4 regions of the Sporosarcina sp. 179-K 3D1 HS genome follow, and region 1 is predicted to be linked to each of the others. Evidence: riboswitches for the same ligand, from Rfam matches in the RefSeq annotation. Region 1 holds a riboswitch; each other region holds the start of a gene.

What was found. Region 1 has a riboswitch for S-adenosylmethionine ahead of AB1K83_RS12800 (methionine ABC transporter ATP-binding protein). Riboswitches for the same ligand answer to the same signal wherever they lie in the genome.
Region 2: it holds a riboswitch for S-adenosylmethionine, as region 1 does, so the genes downstream of both, AB1K83_RS14615 (O-acetylhomoserine aminocarboxypropyltransferase/cysteine synthase family protein) here and AB1K83_RS12800 (methionine ABC transporter ATP-binding protein) in region 1, are expected to answer to the same signal.
Region 3: it holds a riboswitch for S-adenosylmethionine, as region 1 does, so the genes downstream of both, AB1K83_RS03955 (methionine ABC transporter ATP-binding protein) here and AB1K83_RS12800 (methionine ABC transporter ATP-binding protein) in region 1, are expected to answer to the same signal.
Region 4: it holds a riboswitch for S-adenosylmethionine, as region 1 does, so the genes downstream of both, metK (methionine adenosyltransferase) here and AB1K83_RS12800 (methionine ABC transporter ATP-binding protein) in region 1, are expected to answer to the same signal.

The regions. Positions count from the first base shown of each region.
Region 1 covers NZ_JBFEGI010000009.1:108,174-112,764, reverse strand. Annotated here, with positions in the region: gene AB1K83_RS12805 (methionine ABC transporter permease) at 1-137, opposite strand, end outside; gene AB1K83_RS12800 (methionine ABC transporter ATP-binding protein) at 130-1,155, opposite strand; SAM riboswitch class I at 1,397-1,502, opposite strand; gene AB1K83_RS12795 (thioredoxin family protein) at 1,553-1,852, opposite strand; gene AB1K83_RS12790 (toprim domain-containing protein) at 1,867-2,199, opposite strand; gene gcvH (glycine cleavage system protein GcvH) at 2,401-2,784, opposite strand; gene AB1K83_RS12780 (arsenate reductase family protein) at 2,857-3,216, opposite strand; gene AB1K83_RS12775 (acyl-CoA dehydrogenase family protein) at 3,324-4,591, opposite strand, start outside.
Region 2 covers NZ_JBFEGI010000012.1:54,586-59,176, forward strand. Annotated here, with positions in the region: gene AB1K83_RS14605 (branched-chain amino acid ABC transporter permease) at 1-807, opposite strand, end outside; gene AB1K83_RS14610 (phenylacetate--CoA ligase family protein) at 839-2,167, opposite strand; gene AB1K83_RS14615 (O-acetylhomoserine aminocarboxypropyltransferase/cysteine synthase family protein) at 2,550-3,839, opposite strand; SAM riboswitch class I at 3,955-4,068, opposite strand; gene AB1K83_RS14620 (glycerol-3-phosphate acyltransferase) at 4,211-4,591, shown strand, end outside.
Region 3 covers NZ_JBFEGI010000002.1:249,691-254,281, forward strand. Annotated here, with positions in the region: gene AB1K83_RS03935 (ASCH domain-containing protein) at 1-311, shown strand, start outside; gene AB1K83_RS03940 (DUF2269 family protein) at 321-761, shown strand; gene AB1K83_RS03945 (hypothetical protein) at 998-1,429, shown strand; gene AB1K83_RS03950 (pyridoxal phosphate-dependent aminotransferase) at 1,467-2,636, opposite strand; SAM riboswitch class I at 2,787-2,895, shown strand; gene AB1K83_RS03955 (methionine ABC transporter ATP-binding protein) at 2,999-4,012, shown strand; gene AB1K83_RS03960 (methionine ABC transporter permease) at 4,002-4,591, shown strand, end outside.
Region 4 covers NZ_JBFEGI010000002.1:13,843-18,433, forward strand. Annotated here, with positions in the region: gene AB1K83_RS02755 (NUDIX hydrolase) at 1-29, shown strand, start outside; gene AB1K83_RS02760 (alpha/beta hydrolase family protein) at 19-810, shown strand; gene pckA (phosphoenolpyruvate carboxykinase (ATP)) at 855-2,441, opposite strand; SAM riboswitch class I at 2,622-2,741, shown strand; gene metK (methionine adenosyltransferase) at 2,930-4,135, shown strand; gene AB1K83_RS02775 (gamma carbonic anhydrase family protein) at 4,526-4,591, opposite strand, start outside.

The sequences.
Region 1 (4,591 bases):
GATAAAAACAGCAGCACGCCGAGCGCAATCCCTAGTACGAATGTGAAAAACGTTGAAATGGCCGACATATACAATGTCTCATAGGTCGCTTCCCACATTTTGTCCCATTTCACATTTGGAAACCATTCCTCAATCATTGCCGATCACCTCCGTCTGGACACCTTGCTCATGAAGATAGTGAATCGCTTCGGCAATCAATGTCTTCTCACCAACGAACTGAAGGATCAACGTTCCATAAGCCCCGCCCCGCGTCGTCGAAATATTGCCTTGCACAATATTAACATCGATTGTAAATTTCCGGATGAGACTGGCGAGGACCGGTTGTTCTGTTTGCTCTCCAACGAAAACAAGTTTGATCAATTCACCGGTTGGTATTTCTTCCTTCATATGGCTTAACGCCTGCTTCGTTTCAGCTGGCTCCGTCAACTGGGAGACGAAGCGCTTGGTAATCTCGGCTTGTGGTGACTGGAAAACATCGAGGACATTGCCCATTTCAACAACTTTCCCGGACTCCATGACAGCCACCCGATGGCAAATTTTCCGAATGACGTGCATTTCATGTGTTATCAGGACAATCGTCAGCCCCAGCCGCTCATTGATGCTCGTCAACAGATCCAATATGGAATCCGTCGTCTCTGGATCGAGAGCGGATGTCGCTTCATCACATAGAAGGACCTCGGGATCATTGGCCAGTGCACGGGCTATGCCGACACGCTGTTTTTGACCACCCGATAATTCGGAGGGATAGGCATTTTCCCGGCCGGCCAATCCTACCAAGTCTATCAATTCATTTACTTTCCGTTCGCGGTCCGCTTTTCGGACCCCTGCGATTTCAAGCGGAAACGCAATATTTTCTTTAACCGTGCGAGACCAAAGCAAATTGAAATGCTGGAAGATCATACTGACCTTTTGCCGTGCCTCCCGCAACTCTCTGCCTTTGATTGCCGACATTTCCCGGCCGCCGATGAAGACATTTCCACTGGTCGGCATCTCCAGGCCATTCAACAGACGGATTAATGTACTTTTCCCCGCGCCACTATATCCGATGATGCCGAAAATTTCCCCATCCGCAATTTCAAGCGACACAGAATCCACTGCCCGAATACGGGTTGAACTCGTGCCGAACTCTTTATTGACATCTGATAACCGAATCATCTTCTCACCTCTACAAAAATCAATTACGCCTCGGCGTAATTGTGAATCGAACAGCGAAGGGTTCGATTTGCCGTATTTCTGCGTTCTTTGCAGAAATCAAGGCACTTTCAGGCGTCGTGGAAAAAGACTATTTCCATCTGAACTCCCTCAAAATCGGACACCCGCTGAATAAAAATAAAAAACCTTCCCGCAGACGGCAGAAAGGCTTGACGTTTTCATTAGGAATGAATGTCCATCCGATCTCTCATCTTTCAAAGCGTCCGCTTTGCGTGATTTGGCACCATTTCACTTGCGTGACGGTTGCCGGGTTTCATCGGGCACTATCCCTCCACCACTCTTAATAAGAGTAAACTATTCAAATGACAAAACAAAATTTATCATATGAAGGCTCCTGATGTCAACCGATTTTCTCAAGAAGATACGGAACCGAATGGAAAGCATAAATCTTATGTTCGATTCGGCCATCTTTCTGAATTAAAAGACAAGGAACACTTTCGATTTCATAATCCACAGCCAAAGACTGCTCGTAATTCAGATCTGCTTTACCTATTGGTAAAGCCGGCTTCATAGCTGCGACGACCTCCATCATTTTGCTGGCGACGGCACATGTTCCACACATCGGCGTATATAAATAATAGACAGCCGTTTGAGACTTATCTATATGGCTTTCCCATTTTTCTCGAGTCCAAATTTCCAATTATTTCTCATCCTTCAAAATAAAAATTCCGAGCGGATTTTAAAGTCTGCGCCAAGTAAAATCGTGGCTAATGTTTTATAAGGGGTTTTTTCCACTTCCTTGTATATCTTATCGGTATATAAATGGAAGAATTCAGGAAATTCTCTTTTGAATAACGTGCGGATTTTCTCGCCCGATTCGTCCGCATCAACAAATACGAAGACTTCATGCTCTTCGTAAGGCTCTAACAACTCCTCCAGTCGATACGTGCTGACCGTGCCGTTTGTACATATGATATGGACTGGTTCTGCCAAGACTTTCAAAAGACGTTTTCGATCCGATCCGCCCTCGACAATGATGATTTTCATCTCTTCCATAGCACACATTCCCCCTGCCGGATTCATACTATTTCCGTCAACGTAGATGCTTACAATGAAGTTAGTTTTGGCGTATTGGCACTCACTTATCCACTTGCAGAAGTTGAAAATCCTTATTTTCGTTCACCATGACCGACTTTTAATTGAATATAAAGTCAAAGACGCCGACACGAGGGCGGCGTCATGTTGCAATTATTCACCAATCGTCATTTCATCGTATGCTTCAGCAGTCATCAACGCATCCAATTCGGATTGGTCCGAAGCTTCCACCACGATCATCCATGCGCCTTCATATGGCGATTCGTTCACCAATTCAGGGCTGTCTTCCAATTCTTCGTTCACTTCCACAACTGTACCGCTAATTGGCGCATAAAGCTCTGAAACCGTTTTAACGGATTCGACGCTACCGAATGGCTCGTCCGCTTTCACTTCATCCCCAACAGATGGAAGCTCAACGAAAACGATATCGCCCAGTTCAGCTTGTGCAAAATGTGTGATCCCAATGCGGTATTTTCCGCCTTCTTCTTTTACCCACTCATGCTCTTCCGAATAACGCAAATCCTTTGGTGTGCTCATTCCTTACCCCTCCAAATTAGATTCATTCCATTTAATTTTGACACACTCGTTGTATAAAGACAAGGAATGACATTACGTTGCCCAGACATTGTGAAACTCTTCGTCTTTGAAGCCGACCGTGGCTTTACCGTCCCCGAAGACAATCGGTCGTTTGATCAACATACCGTCGGAAGCGAGCAAGGCAATTTTCTCATCTTCGGTCATCGTCGGCAACTTCTCTTTCAAGTTCAATTCACGATATTTCTTACCGCTCGTATTGAAAAACTTCTTTAATTCCAGATCGGATGCTTCGATAATTTCCCGCAATTCTTGCTCTGACGGCGGGTTCTCTGCAATATTCACCTCAATAAACTCTGTTCCATTCTCTTCGAGCCACTTTTTTGCTTTGCGGCAAGTTCCACATTTCGGGTAGCCGTAATATGTAAGTCCCATGGCTTTGCACCTCCATTTTCTCCAGTATACCAAAAAGCGCCCGGAACCTGAAAGTCGGTGGGTCCCAAGCGCTTGATGGATCATGAAGCAAATGAAGATTTGTCGGCTTATACGATATATTTTTCCGCTTCGATCAGCTTCTCTGCGGCTGTCCGTTTTTTCGCAATGATATTATAAGGATTCGAGCGAGTCAATTTTCGCAGTGCAGACAGCATCATGCGCTGGTTATCGCCTTCGACGGATGCCAAAAGAGTTTCTCTGGCGTCCTTCTCGATTGCTTCAAAGGCTTCTTGGCAGAAGATTTGCGTATAAAGGATCTTTTGTTGTTCGTTTTCCTCGCCATTTTTGGCAATTGCTTTTTCCGTCCGGAGAAGTGCGGATTCCATAGCGAATAGATTATTCGCAATATCCGCGATATTCACAAGCACTTCTTGTTCTGCATCAAGTTTCGTTCCAAAGCGTTGGGCTGCCATACCCGCTGCCAATAGTCCGATTTTCTTGGCGTTTTTCACAAGCACTTTCTCTTGGGCCAGCGCTTCCTCCCCGATTTCTTCAGGCATCATCATGAGCAGCTCTTCTTGTAAACTTTGTGCTTTTTGCAATAAAGGCAATTCGCCTTTCATCGCCTTCTTCAAGAATGTGCCTGGTACGATCATACGGTTAATTTCATTCGTCCCTTCAAAAATCCGGTTGATGCGGGAATCCCGGTAAATGCGTTCCACTTCATACTCCTGCATGAATCCGTAGCCCCCGTGTAGCTGGACCGCTTCATCAACGATATAGTCGAGCACTTCGGAACCGACCACTTTGTTGATGGAACATTCGATTGCATATTCCGCGATGGAAGCAGCTACCGCTTTTCCGTCTTTCTGCTGTTCCGGTGTCATTTGGCTATTGCGTTCTTCGAAATAGCCGACTGTGCGGTAGATCAAGCTTTCCGTCGCATAGAGCTTGGATGCCATCGTCGCCAGTTTCTCTTTCGTCAAGTTGAACTGGGAAATCGGTGTGTTGAACTGCTTCCGTTGGTTCGTATACGTGATGGCAAGTTCCAATGCACGTTTCGAACCGCCGACTGTGCCGACTCCCAATTTATAACGCCCGATATTCAGGATATTGAACGCGATAACGTGCCCTTTTCCGATTTCGCCGAGCAAATTTTCAACCGGCACTTCGGCATCTTCCAAAATGAGCGTCCGTGTCGAAGATGATTTAATCCCCATTTTCTTCTCTTCCGCACCGACAGAAACGCCCGGGAATTCCCTCTCTACAATGAATGCGGAGAACTTATCTCCATCAATCTTTGCATAAACGACGAATACGTCCGCGAATCCGGCATTCGTAATCCATTGCTTTTCACCGTTTAGAATGTAATGCG
Region 2 (4,591 bases), on a different contig from region 1:
GGCCGAGAACGTAATTGCGTCTTTCATACCCGAGCTAATATACCCAGCTCCTAACGATTCCAACAAACCGATCAACAAGCCACCGACTACAGCTCCAGGTGCACTTCCAAGACCTCCAAGGATGGCTGCTGAAAACCCTTTGATACCCAACATGGCACCCATGTCATATGCAGGGAACATGATGGGAGCGATCGCAAGACCCGCCAATGCACCAAGCGCGGCACTTAATGTAAATGAAAGCGATGACATCCTTATCGGACTGACACCCATTAAACGAGCTGCCAACGGATTTACCGAAGAAGCTTGGAACGCTTTTCCAACCATTGTTTTATCAATTAGAATATAAAGAAGGAATACAACTAGCAACATGATCAAGACAACCCACATCGCTTGAGGAGTAATTGTCGCTCCTGCGACATTGATCGGCGTGTTTTCCGTGAAGGGAGCAACCCGTAATTGGTCCTTCCCCCACACCACACTCGCAATCCCGCGAATAAAAATAGACGCACCGATTGTCAGAATGATCAAACTGATTGCATCTGCGCCCTTTGCCCGTCTAATTAATATGAATTCCATAATCCAACCGAGAATGAGTACAAAGAAAATAGTGATGAAAAAAGCAAGCCAATAAGGAATGCCAGCCGTTGTCAAGGAGAACATCGTCAATCCGCCCAGCATGACAAATTCACCCTGCGCCAGATTAATCACTTTCGTAACACTATATATCGTTACGAAGCCGAGAGCGACAATGGCATAAATGCTGCCTATTGTCACTCCAGTCAACGTAAACTGTAGAAGATCCCCCATTTAATACACTCCTTTTTCTAAGGTGTCCTAATTAGACACCAATCGGGTTAGATTCCCGCTTATCAACTAAACGAATGGCCTTTCCTTCAGAGCGCGGAATTGTTTTTGGTGCATTAACGACTACATCCACGGAGATGAGGCATGTCGATTTCATTTGATGTTGTATTTTTTTCTTCAACGCAGCAATCAACGCATGATTTAGGTCTTCCTCTACCGTGGCATATAGAGTTGCGTCGCACTCGACATGTAGCTCGATGCCTTCCATAACCCCTTTTTGAATGCGGTGAATTTGATAAACAGGGAATAGTCCTTCAATTTTGAGTAGTTCTCTTTCCATTTCTGAAGGGAAAACGTTTACACCACGGACAATGAGCATATCATCCGTACGTCCTTTGACACGTGACATACGAGTCGTCGTTCTGCCACATTTACATTTTTCACGTGTAATGGAAGCAATGTCACCCGTACGGTAACGGATCACTGGCAACGCTTCCTTTTGAAGGCTCGTAAAGACGACCTCTCCACTTTCACCATCTGGCACCGGTTGAAGTGTATCCGGATCGATGATTTCAATAAAGAAGTGATCTTCCGCAATATGAAGACCATCTTGTGCTTCATGGCATTCCACTGCTACGCCAGGTCCCATAATTTCACTTAAGCCGTAAATATCAACAGCTTTGATATCCAATTTTTCCTCAAGTTTTGCACGCATTTCTTCCGACCAAGCCTCAGCACCGAAAATACCATATTTCAGCTCTGTCTCACGCGGGTTAATGCCCATGTCTTCCATTTTCTCGACAATACTTAAAATATAGGATGGTGTTCCGCAAATTCCTCTTGGTTTCAGGTCGTTGATCAACGTGATTTGACGCTCTGTATTCCCACCGGAGATTGGAACCGTTGCCACACCTAGCTCGTCTGCTCCTTGGTGAAGACCCAATCCGCCTGTAAACAAGCCATAACCGTATGCGTTATGGAATACATCGGACTTTTTTCCACCTGCCGCCACGATAGCTCGCGCCACAATAATTCCCCAGTTTTTCAAATCCTTTTCGGTATAGCCGACTATTGTAGGCTTGCCACTTGTCCCGGAAGAGCCGTGAATACGTGTAACTTCTTCAATAGGAACGGCGAATAACCCGTATGGGTACTGATCGCGGAAATCCTTCTTGATAGTGAAAGGTAGTTTTACAATATCATCTATAGTTTGAATGTCTTCTGGTTTAACACCTAGCTCATCAAATTTTTGTCTGTAGAACTCCACATTGTCATACACATTTTTCACCGTTGTCTTTAGACCGCTCAACTGCCACTCTTCCATTTGAGCGCGTGAGGCCGATTCAATTTCTGGATTGTACATAATAGCCTTTCCTCCCAATTGCATAGTAGTTTGGTCGCAATAAATATAACGAATAATAAACGAATTCGCTTTTGTCTGTAATATAAACATTAGATTAATACATAGTTTAGACAAAGTCAATACCAATTTCAGATAATTCTTTATTGGAAGTTATAGAGTGAAAGCACTTTCAAAGAGTTTCTAACTTTCTCTTTCCTGTTTAGTGGCTTGCTAGTATTGAGCATAAGTCCAAACGACCCTATAGCAACTTTATCAAGTATGTAGTTCTTTTAATCTGTTTTATAAAAATACGAAGTATATTCAAATAGTATTTTTCTAGTAAATAAAACGAAAACAAAAAGCGATTTCGAATGGGAAATCGCTTCTAGGATGAGGATGAGGATTATGCTTTTACAGCTGTAGCATTTTCAATTGCTTGTTTCAAATCGGCAATAATATCGTCTGCCGACTCCAATCCAACGGAGAGGCGGATGAGTTCTTCCGTTACACCGGAAGTTTCCAAATCTTCCGCACTGAGTTGCTGGTGTGTTGTCGAAGCCGGGTGTATAATGAGTGATTTTGCATCACCCACATTGGCTACATGGGACCAGATATTCACGTTATCAATGACTTTTCGGCCTGCTTCACGGCCGCCTTTGATGCCGAATACAATAATAGAGCCTTCACCGTGCTTCAAGTATTTTTTCGCAGCTTCATAAGACGGATGATCTTCCAGTCCTGTGTAAGTCACCCATTCGACGGCCGGATGCTCTTGCAAGAATTTCGCGACCTTCAGTGCATTTTCATTATGTCTCGTCACGCGTAGATGAAGTGTCTCCAGCCCTTGTAGGAAGTTGAATGCACTGTCCGGATCTAGGCAAGGTCCGAAGTCGCGTAGTAACTGGACACGTAGCTTCGTTGCAAATGCGGCGCCTGCCGTATCAATACCGTAGCGGAGTCCATGGTAGGTTTCATCCGGTTCTGTGAAACCTGGGAATTTTCCTCTTGTCCAGTCGAACTTACCCGCATCTACCGCTACACCGCCAATTGTCGTGCCATGGCCACCAATCCATTTCGTTGCGGAATGAATGACAACATCTGCACCGAACTCGATTGGATTACAACCATAAGGAGAAGCGAATGTATTATCTATTAAGAGTGGAATATCATTTTCATGGGCGACATTTGCGACCGCTTCAATATCAAGCACATGGAGGCTTGGATTTCCGATCGTTTCCGCAAACAACGCTTTTGTTTTCTCTGTAATGGCAGCACGGAAGTTCTCAGGGTCAGTCGCATCGACAAACTTTACATGGATGCCATAACGCGGCAAAGTGACAGCGAATAGATTATAAGTACCGCCATACAGATTGCCGGCCGCCACGATTTCATCTCCCGCACCCGCAATATTCAGAATGGAAAATGCGATGGCCGCCATGCCTGAAGATAGCGCGACAGCAGCAGTGCCGCCTTCCAAAAGGGCAATCCTCTCTTCAAATACCGAAACAGTCGGATTTGTAATACGTGTATAAATATTGCCCGCTTCTTGAAGGGCAAATAAATTTTGAGCATGTTCCGTATCACGGAATACAAAAGAAGTCGTACGATGGATCGGCACTGCTCGTGACCCTGTAACAGGATCAGGCTTCTGGCCTCCATGTAATAAGAGAGTTTCAGGTTGTAAATTTGACATCATTGATTACCTCCAAAATTGTAGTGGTTTAGATGGAATTACGGAGGCGGTAGGGGTAAGAAATAGAACAAAAACCCCCTTCGCTTAAGAAGAGGGTATGCTTTCGCTATTCCTCCCCTTATCTTTCAGACCGTTTGCACGAATCTGTAGGAAGTAGCACCTTTGCAAGTTGGCCTTGCCGGTTGCCGGGCATCGCAGGGCCTAGTCCCTCCGCCGCTCTTGATAAGAGTTGTGTATGTTTCAGTTTTCCATCTTGTGAAACAGTATAGAGGTTGTCCGCTTTCATTGTCAAGGGTTTATTTCAAATTTCTGAAACTTGCAATTGCTTAGAGATGGTATACTTTAGTTATTCGGATGATGGGGGAATGTTTATGGGAATTTGGCTATTCGGCATCTTGTTATGGGGGTATGCGATCGGGTGCTTGCATGGATCGGTCGTGGCTCAGAAACTATCCGGAGTTAATTTAAAAGAGACTGGCGTTAAAAATGCAGGCGCCTCCAACGCCACTATTGTACTAGGCAAAAAATTCGGCGCACTTGTCGCTTTGATCGATATTGGAAAGGGCGTTGTGGCCGTGTTGTTAGCGGGATGGGCCATCGGGATTGCCGATTTATCCGCGGGCGCCGGCTCCGCCTTGTTGTTCCTTGCTGGTGTGGCAGCGGTCCTTGGCCATGTCTTTCCGTTCCATATGGGATTCAATGGTGGGAAAGGGACCGCCACACTTATCGGGATTCTCCTCGCCCTTGATTGG
Region 3 (4,591 bases), on a different contig from region 1:
CTTGTTCCATTGAAAGGCTCGTCACGATTCCGGAAGATGTCCAGAAAGTGATTGACGGCAAAAAAACAGCAACTCGCCGCAATGGTGTATATGCGTACCCAGGCGAAATTATGGTGCTGAACGGGAAAGAATTTAAGATTGACAAACTTTATTCCCAAACATTAGGCGAATTGACGGACGAAGATGCAAAGACTGAAGGATATTCAACGGTGGAAGAGTACAAGCAGTCCATGTTGGCAATCCATGATAAAATGCCTTGGCTTCCGACGATGTCTGTCTGGGTGCATGAATACAGCCCGGTTCAGAAATGATGTTTTCGTATGAAAGTCGGCGTCTATAGTATCTTTGTGTACCTGCATGTATTTAGCGCGATCCTTTCAATCGGTCCCCTATTCGTCTTGATGCCGATTATCCGACGCTTACGTAAAGCTAATCCGGATGCCGAATCCGCTTACCTGTCCATAATCCGTGCGATTATACGGATGGTTATGCATGCAGGGCATATGTTAGTTTTCACGGGTACCGTTTTGCTGATCATCGGACCTTGGCTGTGGTATACATCCTGGGTAGTTATGACATTAGCGATCATGTTGCTGTCTGCAGTCTTTTTGGCAAAAGGCTTCACCAACGTTTTGAAAAATTTCCATCAAGCGGCGGATAAGCATCAAGTCCTGAGTCGCCTAATGACCACTTCCTGGATGTACATCGGCCTGCTACTCATCATGCTTTGGCTGATGGTGCAAAAACCGGTGATCTGGTGAAGTTGTGTACATAACTGGTAGAGGCTGTCCAAATTACTGGGCAGCCTCTTTCTTGTTCGTCTGGCCCAGCTGATTCGTGGGAGCAGGAGAGGGACCGCTCATAACGTACGGCCAGCGCTCATATTGCCTCCCAACCGCTCATAAGCGTAGCTGTCCTTCGTCCAAGGTTCCCGGGAAGCCCGGTTTTACATATAGTAAGAGTGAACCGGAAATGTAAGAAGTAAGGAGCGGATAGTGTGTTCCGACAGCCACCATTTAATAACAATAGCATGCCGTTTCATAATAACATGCCGCTTAATAACAACAGCATGCCGCCCGATGAAGGATCGGTGGAAGTGGCCGCAAAGCTTGCGTTTGTTGGATCGCTGATAGCTACAATCGGAGATGCCATATCGACAATAGCAGCGGCGGTTGCAATAGAAGAGGCTAAAGCTGCAAATGCACAACAGCAACAACAATTTGGAAATCTCCAGCAGCAAATAGATGAATTGAAAAAAGCAGAGGCTAAGGCTGCAGAGGCACAACAGCAACAACAATTTGAAAAACTTCAACAGCAAATTGATCAATTGAAAAAAGAAGATGATCAAAATAAGCAATGTAATCCAGATATTGATACACTCAACAAACTATTGGAAAAACTGGTTGACCGATTGGATGGAGGAAAATGAAAAGACTGACGAATCAAACGAATTCGTCAGTCGTATTTTATTTAGAAAAGATGCCAAGTTGTTCAATTCGGGCAATTGCTTCCCTGATCCGCTTTTCGCTTTCCAATAATCCGACACGGACATATCCTTCTCCGTGCTCTCCGAAGCCATTCCCCGGTGATACGGCGACATTCGCTTTCGAAAGCAGTAGATCTGCGAATTCCTCACTAGTGAAGCCTTCCGGAACTGGTAGCCAGCCAAAGAATGAGCCCGTTGGCGGGGTGATGTCCCATCCGATCCGTCGGCATTCCGCAACGAGGACATTCCGTCGGCTTTCATAGAGTGCAACTAAATCTTCCACGCATTGTTGACTGTCTGTCAACGCGGTGATGGCCGCTCGTTGGACAGCAGGGAAGACGCTGGTGAATAAATGATCTTGCAACAAGTTGATCGCTTCCACAATTTCCGCATTTCCAACCGCGAATCCGACCCTCCATCCAGCCATATTGTACATTTTGGAAAGAGAGAGCATTTCGATGCCGACGTCTTTTGCTCCTTCCGCTTGCAGAAAGCTAATCGGCTTTTTGCCGTCAAATCCGATGGCGCCATAAGCGAAGTCTTGCAATACGTAAATGCCATGTTCTTTGGCAAAGGCGACCGTCTCTTCAAAAAATGGGAGGGTGGCGGTCACGCCTGTCGGGTTGCTTGGATAATTCAAATACATCAATTTTGCTTCCTGTTTTTGTCTATCGGAAAGTGCAGTATAGTCAGGAAAAAATCCGTTTTCCTCGAGAAGCGGCATCGTTTCATACCGGATATCAGCCAGGCTTACACCCGACAAGTAATCCGGATATCCGGGATCGGGAAGAAGCAATAATTCGCCTTCATTCAGAATCGCAAGCGGCAGTTCGACGACACCGATTTTTGTGCCGCCAAGGACAGCCACTTCGGTTTCAGGATCGACGGTCACGCCAAACTCCCGTTGATAATAGTCGGCAGCCGCCTGACGTAATTCTTTAGTTCCTCTGAATGGGGAATACCCATGGGTGGCAGGGTCTTCCACCGCTTGTTGCAACGCCTTGACAATATGCGGGGGAGTCGGTTGATCTGGATTTCCGCGGCCTAGATTGATGACATCTCGGCCTTCTGCCATAGCAGCCTCAACTTTGCCGATCAATGTTGTGAAAAAGTGTGGGGGTAACGCTTGCAATCGATTTGAAATCGCCATTTGGTTTTCCTCTTTTCTCAATCATCTGTTTAAAGAATAGTATACATATAATGCGGGACTATCTGCAAACTAGCGAAAATTGTCGAATAAGCTTGACTAATTGTTTAAATAAATATAAGCTAATCTAAGGTCAAAAAAATTAAATAATTACTCTTATCCAGAGCGACCGAGGGAAAGGCCCGATGACGTCCAGCAACCCCTTGTATACAAGGAAGGTGCCAAGTCCTACAGAGTGGATTTTCATTCTGAGAGATAAGCTGATATTGTTCAGTGCTTCTTTCATTGATGAAAATGGAAGAGGTTTTTTATATTTATTCAGCGGATAATTGGATACCCGTTGATTTGTAGAAAGAGGAGAGCCAATGATCCAGATCAAAAATCTTTCAAAAGAATACAAGACAAAGGGTGGCATCGTGAAAGGTGTAGACAATGTCACGCTCGAAATCCATACAGGCGAGATTTTTGGCATTGTCGGTTATTCAGGCGCAGGGAAAAGCTCATTGCTCCGTTGTATGAATTTATTGGAAAAGCCGACGAGTGGCACAGTCTTAGTCGATGACTTGAATTTAATCAAGTTGAAGGGGAGAGCCTTGCGCCAAGCCCGTTTGAAAATCGGAATGATCTTTCAACATTTTTACCTTATCAGTCAAAAAACGGTCTTTGAAAATATCGCCTTTGCCCTGCATGCAGCCAAAATGCCGGCGAATCAAGTGGAGGCACGAGTTACAGAATTGCTCGAAATGGTAGGTCTGGCTGACAAACGGAATGTGTACCCCGCGCAGTTAAGTGGCGGACAGAAACAGCGGGTCGGAATCGCCCGTGCATTGGCCAATAATCCATCCGTGTTACTTTGTGATGAAGCGACATCCGCCCTAGACCCGAATACGACAACGTCAATATTACGGTTGCTCAAGAAGATCAATCGTGAATTAAAAATTACGATCGTTTTGATAACTCACGAAATGAACGTTGTAAAAGAGATTTGCGATCGGATGGCGATCATGCAGGACGGGAAAGTGATTGAAGAAGGACAAGTATATGATATTTTCTCCGATCCGAAACAGCCGTTGACGAAAGAGTTCATCAGCAGTGTCGTTTCGTTCGATGTGCCGGATGCCATTTTAGAGACGTGCACCGGAACATTGGTGAAAGTGATATTTAAAGGAGATGTCGCCGTAAAGAGTGTTATTTCCGATACGATGCAGCATTTCAATGTAAAGGGGAATTTCTTGCACGGTTCTATCGAATATATTCAGGAAAGCCCGCTTGGCACGTTTTTAATGGAATTACAAGGAGATCCGCAGGAAATTCAAAAAGCGATCGATTATATGGTTGGACAAGAAGCGATTGTGGAGGTGATTGACAATGGGAATTGATATGGTACATATTGTTGAATTGATACCAGATATCACGAAAGCTTTTGGTGAAACTCTGTATATGATTGGCATTTCATTAGCAATAGCGATTGTCATCGGGCTGCCTTTGGGCATTCTGCTCTTTATAACGGATCGTGGACTGTTCTTGGAGAATGCACTGATTAATTCCTTCTTTGGTTTTATTGTCAATATGGTGCGGTCAATTCCGTTCATCATTTTGCTGGTCGCCTTGATACCATTGACTAAACTGATTGTCGGCAGCACAATCGGCCCGGCAGCTGCGAGTGTTTCCTTGTCGGCGGCGGCCATTCCGTTTTTTGCAAGGATTGTGGAAACATCCATGAGGGAGATTGACAAGGGAGTCATTGAGGCTGCAATCGCTATTGGGGCTTCTCCGTGGATGATCATCCGCAATGTTCTATTGCCCGAAGCCAAGTCGAGCATTGTCCAAGGTGTTACATTGACAGTTATCAGTCTGGTAGCCTACTCGGCCATGGCAGGTTTTGTCGGGGGCGGGGGAATCGGGGATCTGGCCATCCGGTTCGGTTATTATCGTTATGATAACACCATCATGGTGGT
Region 4 (4,591 bases), on a different contig from region 1:
GAAAGCGAGTGGAAGCATATGCAGAGTGACGGAACAATCTATCACCGTAGACCTTATCCTTCCCCCAACCCGCATGTTCAATTAGAGGAAATCACCTATTGGTCGGAAGGCTTGAGAGTAAAAGGGCTTCTGGCTGAACCCATTGCAAATGGAGAGTATGAAGGGATTGTTTATTTGCGCGGCGGAATCCAACATGTCGGCATGGTGCGGCCCGCACGCATTGCTCAGTTCGCATCGCAAGGGTTTGTCGTGTTTGCCCCTTACTACAGAGGGAATCGCGGAGGAGAAGGGCGAGACGAATTCGTTGGGGCCGATCGGCTGGATGCAGTTAACGGTGTTGATGTATTGAAACAATCACCGAAGCTCCGCTCTGACCGGATTCACCTATTCGCCTTTTCACGAGGCGGTATCATGGCATTATGGACCGCAATTTTACGGGATGATATTTCATCCATTGTCACATGGGCAGGCGTGTCCGATATTGTTTTTACATATAAGGAACGGAAAGACATGCGCCGGATGATGAAACGGGTCATCGGTGGAACACCGAATAATATGCCAGACGAATATCGGGATCGGACTGCTTTATTTCGAATAAATGAAATCACATGCCCCATTCTGATTATCCATGGCATGAAAGACGACAATGTCTCATTTGAGCAGGCCATCCTTTTGGAAAATGCTTTACGCGAACACGACAAGCTGTATGATACGTGGTATTACCCTGAGTATACCCATTTCTTCCCTCCTGCAATTAATGCGAAAACTGTTCGGGAAGCTTGCCTATGGATGAAGAACCAAAGTATATAAGAAAAAACCAGATACCTGTTCAGGTACCTGGTTTTTTGTATTCATTATGCAATCGGTCCGCCTTCTTGGACGATTTCTTCAGAAACATGACCGAATTTCTTGAAGTTTTCACGGAATAGGTCCGCCAATTCTTTCGCTTTTTCATCGTAAGCTGCTGGATCCGCCCAAGCGTTTCGTGGATTTAGAACTTCGCTCGGAACGCCTTCAATAGCAGTCGGCATTTGTAGTCCGAAGATTTCATTCACTTCAGTTTCTACATCGTTCAGTTTACCCGCCAATGCTGCACGAACCATAGCTCGCGTATATTTCAAGTCCATCCGTTTACCGACGCCGTAGACGCCGCCAGTCCAACCTGTGTTGACGAGGAAGACTTGTGCATTGTGCTCGTCAATCTTATTTCCAAGCATTTCCGCATAGATAGTTGCCGGAAGTGGAAGGAATGGAGAGCCAAAGCATGTAGAGAATGTCGCTTCCGGAGAAGTGACGCCACGCTCTGTACCTGCCAATTTGGAAGTGAATCCGCTAAGGAAATGGTACATCGCTTGTTCTTTCGTCAATTTCGAGATCGGAGGCAATACGCCAAAAGCATCTGCTGTCAAGAAGACAATTGTTTTTGGGTGGCCTGCGACAGACGGTGTAACAATATTTTCGATATTATGAATCGGATAAGCCGCACGTGTGTTTTCAGTCAAGGAATTATCATCATAATCCGGAATGCGTGTTTCCGGGTCAACGACGACGTTTTCCAAAACGGAACCGAATCGAATTGCTCCGAAAATTTCCGGCTCTTTTTCTTGAGACAAGTTGATACATTTCGCATAGCATCCGCCTTCAATGTTGAAGACGCCATTGTCGGACCAACCGTGCTCATCGTCACCGATCAATTTACGGTCTGCATCTGCTGAGAGAGTTGTTTTTCCTGTGCCGGAAAGACCGAAGAATAAAGCAACATCGCCGTCTTCACCAACGTTCGCTGAACAGTGCATTGGAAGGATACCTTGTTCAGGAAGCAAGTAGTTCATAATGGAGAAGATCGATTTTTTCATTTCTCCAGCGTATTCTGTACCACCGATCAAGACGATGCGCTTTTCAAGTGATACAATGATGAAAGTCTCGGAACGAGTACCGTCGACAGCTGGATCTGCTTTGAATGAAGGAGCCGCTAGAATGGTGAACTGAGCTTCGTGCGTTTGCAATTCTTCTTCCGTCGGACGGATGAATAATTGGTGGACGAAGAGGTTCTGCCATGCATATTCGTTAACAACTTGGATTGCCAAGCGTGCATCTTTATCAGCACCTGCAAACCCTTTAAAGACGAAAAGTTCGTCTTTTTTGCCTAGGTGATCGAGAACTTTCGTATATAGAGAATCGAAAATTTCGGAAGAAATCGGTCGGTTCACTTTACCCCAATCGATTTTGTCTTTGGAGGACGCTTCCTCGACGATATACTTATCTTCTGGGGAACGTCCTGTATATTTCCCTGTCTGCGCAGTGATGGCGCCGTCTGCAGTAAGTTGAGCCTCTCCGCGTGAAGTCGCTTTTTCAACCAGTTGTGGCACGGAAAGCTGGATGTTTACATTTTCTCCTGCTAGAAGATTTTTTAGTCCATCGCCAATTTTCGCTGAAATCATAATTTTTGTACCGTCCTTTGCATATAATCCCAAAATCTTGGGTTTCATTACAATTCACGAATAGTATAACACATTACTAATAATAATCTACACTAATTTGAAACCGCAAAGAATTCGACACAAATGTCATAAATTGTTGACATACGACATGAAATTGCGTAGCATGAGAATGAACGGATACTCTTATCCCGAGCTGGTGGAGGGGTCAGGCCCTATGAAACCCGGCAACCTGCAAAGACATCGTTGTCTGCGAGAAGGTGCCAAACCTGGACCAAGGTAAAATTCCTTGAACGATAAGAGTGAAAGGTGCTTCTCGAAATTATGCCTTTCCTCATGTTTTTACGTGAGTGAAGGGCTTTTTTATTTAGATTGCCCTTTATCCCTCGTGTTAAAGCTCGAAATGGCTTAAAGTTTGATCTTAGTCGATTAAACTGAACATGGGACTTATGAGTACCGTATCAATCTCGTAGGATATAGGAGGAAATTGTATGACAAATCGTAAATTGTTCACTTCAGAATCTGTAACCGAGGGCCATCCGGACAAAATGTGCGATCAGATTTCGGACGCCATTCTCGATGCCATTTTGAAGGAAGATGCAAATGCACGAGTAGCCTGCGAAACAACAATTACAACAGGGCTCGTTTTGGTAACTGGTGAAATTACGACAACTACGTATGTGGATATTCCAAAAGTGGTACGGGAAACGGTAAAAGAAATCGGATATACACGTGCGAAATTTGGCTTCGACTGGGAGACATCGGCTGTCCTGACTTCCATTGACGAGCAATCCCCGGAAATTGCGGCGGGGGTCAACCAAGCGTTGGAAGCCCGGGAAGGAACGATGACGGATGAGGAACTGGAAGCGATCGGAGCAGGGGACCAAGGGCTCATGTTCGGATTTGCTTGTAATGAAACACCGGAATTGATGCCTCTGCCGATCAGCTTGGCACATAAATTGTCACGGCGCCTCACGGAAGTCCGCAAAGAGGAGATCCTTCCGTATTTGCGTCCGGACGGTAAAACGCAAGTGACAGTTGAATATGATGAAGATAATAAACCGGTTCGGATCGATACGATTGTCATTTCGACGCAACACCATCCCGAGGTGACACTTGAACAAATCACCCGCGACATGAAGGAAGTTGTGATTGGTTCAGTCGTTCCGGGAGAGCTGTTAGATGAAAACACGAAGTATTTTATTAATCCATCTGGACGGTTTGTCATCGGTGGTCCTCAAGGAGATGCGGGTCTGACTGGCCGTAAAATCATCGTCGATACATACGGCGGTTATGCTCGGCACGGCGGCGGAGCGTTTTCCGGAAAAGATGCGACGAAAGTGGACCGCTCCGCATCTTATGCTGCACGGTATGTCGCGAAAAATATTGTGGCGGCGGGCTTGGCGGATCGCTGCGAAGTGCAACTGGCCTACGCGATAGGTGTGGCCAAACCAGTTTCCATTTCGGTCGATACGTTCGGCACGGGTACAATCGATGAAAGCAAGCTTGTGGGACTAGTCCGCGAACTATTCGACCTTCGTCCAGCCGGCATTATCAAGATGCTTGATCTGCGCCGCCCGATCTATAAGCAAACCGCGGCATACGGACATTTCGGCCGTACCGATATCGAATTGCCATGGGAGCAGACAGACAGAGCCACTGCGCTTAGGGATTTGGCGGAACGCGTGATTGGATAATTGAAATAAAACAGGAAGGGAGCCGGCAGTGGCACCCTTCCTGTTATTTTTTGGCAGTGAAGCTGAGGGTTCTATTGTAATTGTTAGAAAACCGCTGATAATTTATAGAGGCGCCCATAACTTCCAGGGACCGCTCATAACCCCGGAGAAGCGCTCATAATTCGTTGGGAACGCTTATAACTCCGAAGAATCGCCCATAATCAATTGGGAACGCTTATAACTCCGGAGAAGCCCTGATAACTCGTCGGGGGCGCTCATAACTCCGGAAAACCGCTCATTATTTCTAGAACCTAGTTCAAAACTCGCCTCCATTCGCTCGAATCACCCATAACTTCCAACGAATACATCCAGCTATTCCTGCTTAGTGGAATTCCACTTCATTCTATCCTATCATTTCTGTAAACTCTTATAATACTGCCCTTTTTCCGCATACTCCCGGACAATTCGTTCCATATC